One region of the Xanthobacter lutulentifluminis genome, then DNA from elsewhere that is predicted to be linked to it. Evidence: riboswitches for the same ligand, from Rfam matches in the RefSeq annotation. Region 1 holds a riboswitch; the other holds the start of a gene.
The links. A riboswitch is a leader RNA that binds a small molecule or an ion and turns the genes downstream of it on or off. The one in region 1 is predicted to bind thiamine pyrophosphate.
Positions count from the first base shown of each region.

Region 2: it holds a riboswitch for thiamine pyrophosphate, as region 1 does, so the genes downstream of both, thiC (phosphomethylpyrimidine synthase ThiC) here and thiO (glycine oxidase ThiO) in region 1, are expected to answer to the same signal.

Region 1 covers NZ_CM195525.1:2,670,030-2,673,429, reverse strand. Annotated here, with positions in the region: gene thiS (sulfur carrier protein ThiS) at 32-244, opposite strand; gene thiO (glycine oxidase ThiO) at 250-1,452, opposite strand; TPP riboswitch at 1,441-1,540, opposite strand; gene V5F49_RS12235 (glutathione S-transferase family protein) at 1,627-2,244, shown strand; gene V5F49_RS12230 (NUDIX domain-containing protein) at 2,412-2,852, shown strand; gene sppA (signal peptide peptidase SppA) at 3,006-3,400, shown strand, end outside.
Region 2 covers NZ_CM195525.1:4,132,170-4,135,569, forward strand. Annotated here, with positions in the region: gene V5F49_RS19190 (tellurite resistance TerB family protein) at 1-761, opposite strand, end outside; gene V5F49_RS19195 (thymidylate synthase) at 910-1,704, opposite strand; TPP riboswitch at 1,854-1,982, shown strand; gene thiC (phosphomethylpyrimidine synthase ThiC) at 2,068-3,400, shown strand, end outside.

The sequences.
Region 1 (3,400 bases):
CCGCCCTTGCACCCGCCCTTTGCCGGGGCGCTCACCCGCCCTGCTTGGCCTCGATGATCTCCACCGCGTCACCGGCGGCGAGCGGCGCCTCGGCCCAGGTGCGGCGGGGAACCACAGCGCCGTTGACGGCGACGGCGATGCCCTTGCGCTCGGGATCGAGGCCCTTGGCGCGCAGCAGGTCGGCCACGCTCGCCGCAGCATGGGTCTCGGCGGCGCCATTCACCTTGAGCGGCAGCGTGTCCATGGGTCTCACTCCGCCGCCGCGCGCGGGCGGAAGCGGTCCGGCCCGAACGGGGCGGCCACCTGAGCCATGCGGCCGTTCAGGACGTAGTCGGCAATCACGTCGGTGGTCACCGGCAGCAGCAGGATGCCGTTGCGATGGTGGCCGGTGGCATGGACCAGACCGTCCACCTCGCCGCTGGGACCGAGAATGGGTGCGTCATCGCGGCTGCCGGGCCGGAAGCCGACCCACTGCTCGAGGATCGACAGCTCCTCCAGCGTCGGCAAGGCGCGCCACGCATTGGTGAGCAGCGCCAGCTGGCCGCCGGCGGTCAGGTCCGGGTCGAAGCCCTTCTCCTCGGTGGTGGCGCCGATGATGAGGCGGCCGTCGCGGCGCGGAACCAGATAGGCGCTCGGCGCCCACAGCACGTGGGAGAGAATCGGCGCGGCCGGGTCCATGCGCAGCGCCAGCATCTGCCCCTTGATGGGGCGCACCGGCAGCGGCGCGGCGGGGGCGATGTCCACCCCCCGGCTCCAGGCGCCGGCGGCCAGCACCACCACGTCGGCGGGATGCAGCGTCTCCCCCGCGAGAACGCCGCGCACGCGGCCTCCGGCCGTCTCCACCCGCGCCACCGGGGTGTGCTCGAAGATGCGCGCGCCGGCCTTGCGGGCGGCCACGTCGAGCGCCGCGGCCACCTTGCGGTTGTCCACCTGATGGTCTTCCGGCGTGAAGATGCCGCCGGCGAGGCGCGGCGCGAGATAGGGCTCGCGCCGGCGCACCTCGGCGGCCGAGAGCCATTCCACCGGGAGGCCGAGGCCGGTCTGGAAGGCGAACAGATGCTTGAGCCGCGCAAGGTCGTCGGCGGTGAGGGCGATGGTGAGGGTGCCCTCGGTGCGCAGGTCCACGCTCTGCCCGGAGGCCGCCTCCAGCCCGGCGGCGAAGGCCGGCCACAGGGTCTGGCTGGCGCGGTTGAGGGCGAGCAGGCCCTCCTCCCCCGGCTCGGCCTCGGCGCAGGCGGCGAGCATGCCGGCGGCGGCGCGGCTCGCGCCCTGCCCCACGGCGCCGGCGTCGAACAGCTCCACCGGGCAGCCCGCCTCCGCAAGGCGCCAGGCCAGCGCAAGGCCGATGACCCCGCCGCCGACGATGGCGACGCGCGGACGCGCCTTCCCCGCCGCAGCGACGCCGGAGGATGTGGAAGACGGTGACAGAACGGACGACAAGCTCTCGCTCATCGGCATCTCCCTACGCTGGCATGATCCAGACAGGTTCGATGGGTGTGATCTCAGCCGCGCATGATGCGTGGCACCCCAGGCCGTTCTGGTATTATCCATGCCTTGCACCGGATCGCAAGCATCCCGGCAAATCATCGGGCCGCGTCCCGCCGCCCGGAACACGGAGGAGACCTCATGCTGAAGCTCTATTGGGCGCCGCGCACGCGCGCCTTCCGCATCCTGTGGCTGCTGGAGGAGGCGGGCCTGCCCTACGAGCTCGAGCTGGTGGACATCCGCGCCGGAGCGCAGGACACGCAGGCGTTCCGCCGCATCAATCCCATGGGCAAGGTGCCGGCGCTGGCGGACGGCGACGCCCATGTGAGCGAAAGCGGCGCCATCTGCGCCTATGTGGCGGAAAAGGCGCCCCATCTCGCCCCGCCGGTGGGCGATCCGCTGCGCGCGCGCTATCTCACGCTCCTGTTCTTCTCCTCCGGCTGCGTCGAGGCGGCCTATGTGCAGCGCATGGCGGGGGTGAACCTGCCCAAGGTCTCGGCCGGCTGGGGCAGCTTCGATCTGGTGATGGATGTGATCGACCAGTCGCTTGCCAACGGCCCCTGGCTGCTGGGCGATCGCTTTTCCGCCGCCGACGCCATGCTCGGCCTCGACCTGTGGTACGGCATCCACCTGCTCAAGGCGGTCGAGCCAACCCCCCGCATGGCCGACTACGTGGCGCGCCTCGCCGCCCGCCCGGCCTTCCGGCGGGCCGAGGCCATCGAGGCGGAGACGCTCGCCGCCGCCCCGACTGCCAGCTAGAGCCTTTCCGAACGGGGCCGATGCCGGACTGCGCGAGCGAGGAGGCGGATCGCAAGCCCCGGGTGGCATTTGCGTGCATCGATGGAAATGCGGAAGCGCCGGCTCCGCCTGCCACGGATGCATCACGGATACATGGCGGGGCCGTCCGCTTCAGCTATGCTCGCGTCATGCGTCCGGTGTTCTCCTTCCTGCGCCGCGTCCGCCACGGCATGACGCTCGGCGTGCGCGTGCTTGCCCTCGATGGCGCGGGGCGGGTGCTGCTGGTACGCCATTCCTATGTGGCCGGCTGGCACCTGCCCGGCGGCGGCGTGGATCTGGGCGAGAGCGCGGAGACCGCCGCCCGCCGCGAGCTGCGCGAGGAGGCGAACGTGGAGGCCGAGGGGCCGCTCAGCCTCGCCGGCGTCTATTTCAATCCGCGCGTGGGCGGGCGCGACCATGTGGTGCTGTTCCGCGCCGAGCGCCTGGCCATCGGCCCGCGTCCGGAGCGGAACCTCGAAATCCTCGCCACCGGCTTCTTCGCGCCCGACGCCTTGCCGGAGGACGTTTCCCCCGCCACCATGCGCCGTCTGGCCGAATGGCGCGGCGCGCCGGCAAGCGACATGTGGTGAGCCTGCCCGGGATGCACCCGCGGCGGCGCTGTCCGGACGTACGCCTTGCCAAGGCGGCGGCGCCTGCTTAAGTCCGGCCCATCATCCCGTCCGCCCGGCGCGGGCGCCCCGCGCCCCGGTTCGCCGCGAACACCCGCGCCAAGGAGGCCCGTCATGTCGCTCGACGCCGAACAGATCGTCGAACGCCGCCGGCTGCGGCGGAAGATCACCTTCTGGCGCACGCTCGGCGTGCTCGCCGTCATCGCCGCGGTGGCGGTGGGCGTGGGCGCGGTGGTCGGCGGCGGCGTGCCGTCGAGCTCGCCGCACATCGCCCGCGTCACCATCGGCGGCATCATCCGCAACGATCGCGAGCGGGTGGAGCTGCTGGAGGAGATCGGCCGCTCGCGCGCCCGGGCGGTCATCCTCTCCATCGACAGCCCCGGGGGCACGGTCACCGGCTCCGAGCAGCTCTATGACGCGCTGCGCCGCCTCGCGGAGAAGAAGCCCGTGGTGGCGGTGGTGGAGGGCATCGCCGCCTCCGGCGCCTATATCGCGGCGCTCGGCGCCGA
Region 2 (3,400 bases), 1.5 Mb from region 1:
GGCATTCCGGCGGCGAGCGGCGTGCGTCCGCCCGATTGCGCCTGCCATTTGCGGAAGGCGTTCCACGCCAGCATGCCGATGACGGCGAGGCCGCCGTATTTCATCAGGTCGCCGCTGCCGGAGCGCGGCGCCGGCGCAGGAGTGGGAGCCGGCGTGGGAGCTGGCGCGGGGGCCGGCGCCGCCGAGCCGGGGAAGGGGGGAGGCGCGGGGAATGCATCGTCAGGCGTGGCAGGCGAAGAGCCGCCGCGGCCGAGGGCATCCTGCGCGAGGTCGCCGAGATCGCCGGGCGCCCCGCCGGAGCTCCGTCCGGGCGATGGCGCGCCGCCGCCGAGGATCTGGCCGAGAATGTCGTCCAGCCCGCCGGGCAGGCCGCCCTGTCCGCCCGGCGCGCGGCCGCCGCCGGGCGCGCCGCCCGATACGCCGCCACCCGGCGCGCCGCCGCCGAGGATCTGGCCGAGGATGTCCTCGAGGCCGCCGGGCAGGCCGGCCTGTCCGCCCGGAGCGCGCCCGCCGCCGGCACCGCCCGGCGCGCCACCGCCGCCGAGCACCTGGCCGAGAATGTCACCGAGCCCGCCGGGCAGGCCGCCCTGGCCGCCCCCCGGTGCGCGGCCGCCCGCGCCGCCGCCGAGCACTTGCCCGAGGATATCGCCGAGGCCGCCGGGCAGACCCTGCGCCGCCTGCGCCGGCGTGCCGCCGCCGCGCACGCCGCCGCCGAGTGCCGCTCCGATGAGCTGGCCGAGAAGACTGCCCGCATCCGCCATGAGATCCTCCCTGGAGCATGTTCCGGCCGGTCGCCCGGCCGTCCCTGGTGCGCGGCCGCCGCGCGGTGCGGCGGTTCCCCGGAAACGCGCCGGGGCTCGCCAGCTGCGCGAGCCGGCGCGATCGCGACGATCCGTGCCGCCGCGTGCCCTAGACCGCCACCGGCGCCTTGATGGCCGGGTGCGGATCGTAGCCGTGAATGCTCACATCCTCGTAACGGAACGCGAACAGGTCCGTGACTGCCGGGTTGAGCACGAGACGGGGCAGGGGGCGCGGCGTCCGCTTCAGCTGCTCGCGCGCCTGATCGAGATGGTTGAGATAGAGGTGCGCGTCGCCGAGCGTGTGGACGAAATCGCCGACGCCGAGCCCCGTCACCTGCGCCACCATGTGGGTGAGCAGGGCGTAGGAGGCGATGTTGAACGGCACGCCGAGGAACACGTCCGCCGAGCGCTGGTAGAGCTGGCAGGAGAGCTTGCCGTCGGCCAAGTAGAACTGGAACAGGCAGTGGCAGGGCGGCAGCGCCATCTTCGGCACGTCCGCCGGGTTCCAGGCGGTGACGATAAGCCGGCGGGAATCGGGATTGCGGCGCAGGTCGGTGAGGAGCTGGGCGATCTGGTCGATCACGCCGCCGTCCGGCGTCGGCCACGAGCGCCACTGGTGGCCGTAGACCGGGCCGAGCTCACCGTTCGCATCCGCCCACTCGTCCCAGATGGAGACGCCGTTCTCCTTCAGGTAGCGGATGTTGGTGTCGCCGGCGAGGAACCACAGAAGCTCGTGGATGATGGACTTCAGGTGCAGCTTCTTGGTGGTGACGAGCGGGAAGCCGTCGCCCAGCGCGAACCGCATCTGATGCCCGAACACGGAGAGCGTGCCGGTGCCGGTGCGGTCCTCCTTGCGGGCGCCCTCGGCGAGGATGCGGCTCAGAAGCTGGTGGTAGGCGTCCATGGCTCGATCTGCTCCGGCGTCGATCCCCGCGCGGGAGCAGGACTCTACAGGGGCGGCACCCGCCCCGCCACCGTGCGGCGCACGCTGTCCACGGGCGCGGCATGGTGCGGTGCAGCGTTGACAGTGGGCTCTGGTATACAGCACACTCGCACCGTTCCAAGGGGGGCCCCGCGCCGGGGCTGAGATTTCGCGAATCCGGGCGGCACGCCCGGCGCCGCGATGACCCTTCGAACCTGATCCGGGTCATACCGGCGAAGGGATCGGAACCCGTGCGCTCCCGGCACGTCACGTCGCCGCCGCACCCGTCTCCTAGCTCTAACCCCGGCTCTCGTTGAAAGCGCAAGCTGAACGGAGAACCGCATTATGCTGGACGAAGCCTCGACGTCCTCCCTGAAGGTCACCACCGGGCCCCTGCCGCATTCGCGCAAGGTGTTCGTCCCCGCCGCCCGTCCGGACGTGCGTGTCGCCATGCGCGAGATCGCGCTCACCGATCCCGCCGAGAAGCCGCTGCGGGTGTACGACACCTCCGGTCCCTATACCGATCCCGAGGCGGTCATCGACCTCACCCGCGGCCTTGCGCTGCTGCGCGCCCAGTGGATCCGCGAGCGCGGCGACGTGGAGGAGGTGGAGGGCCGGGCCATCAAGCCCGAGGACAACGGCCTGAAGGCCGGCCAGACCTCGTCGCTGCCGCAGTTCGACCTCTCCGGCCGCAAGCCGCTGCGCGCCAAGGCCGGCAAGCGCCCGACCCAGATGGCCTACGCCCGGGCCGGCATCATCACGCCGGAGATGGAATATGTGGCCGCGCGCGAGAACCTCGCCCGCGCCAATGGCGGCGCCCACCCGCACCATCAGGCCATGGGCCTCGGCGCGGCCATCCCCGCCGAGATCACGCCGGAGTTCGTGCGGCAGGAGGTGGCGCGCGGCCGCGCCATCATCCCCAACAACATCAACCACCCCGAAACCGAGCCGATGGCCATCGGCCGGAACTTCCTCGTCAAGATCAACGCCAACATCGGCAATTCGGCCGTGACCTCGGGCGTGGCGGAGGAGGTGGACAAGCTGGTGTGGGCGACCCGCTGGGGCGCCGACACGGTGATGGACCTGTCCACCGGCAAGAACATCCACACCATCCGCGAATGGATCATGCGCAACTCGCCGGTGCCCATCGGCACCGTGCCGCTGTATCAGGCGCTGGAGAAGGTGAACGGCATCGCCGAGGACCTCACCTGGGAGATCTTCCGCGACACGGTGATCGAGCAGGCCGAGCAGGGCGTGGACTACATGACGGTGCACGCCGGCGTGCGCCTGCCGTTCGTGCCGCTCACCGCCAACCGCGTCACCGGCATCGTCTCGCGCGGCGGCTCGATCATGGCCAAGTGGTGCCTCGCGCACCACAAGGAGAGCTTCCTCTACGAGAATTTCGAGGAGCTGTGCGAGATCCTCGCCCAGTATGACGTGGCCTTCTCGCTCGGCGACGGCCTGCGCCCCGGCTCCATCGCCGACGCCAACGACGCCGCGCAGTTTGCCGAGCTCGAGACGCTCGGCCAGCTCACCGAGATCGCCTGGAAGCACGATTGCCAGGTGATGATCGAGGGCCCTGGCCACGTGCCCCTGCACCTCATCCGCGAGAATGTGGAGAAGCAGCTGAAGGTCTGCCACGAGGCGCCGTTCTACACCCTCGGCCCGCTGGTGACGG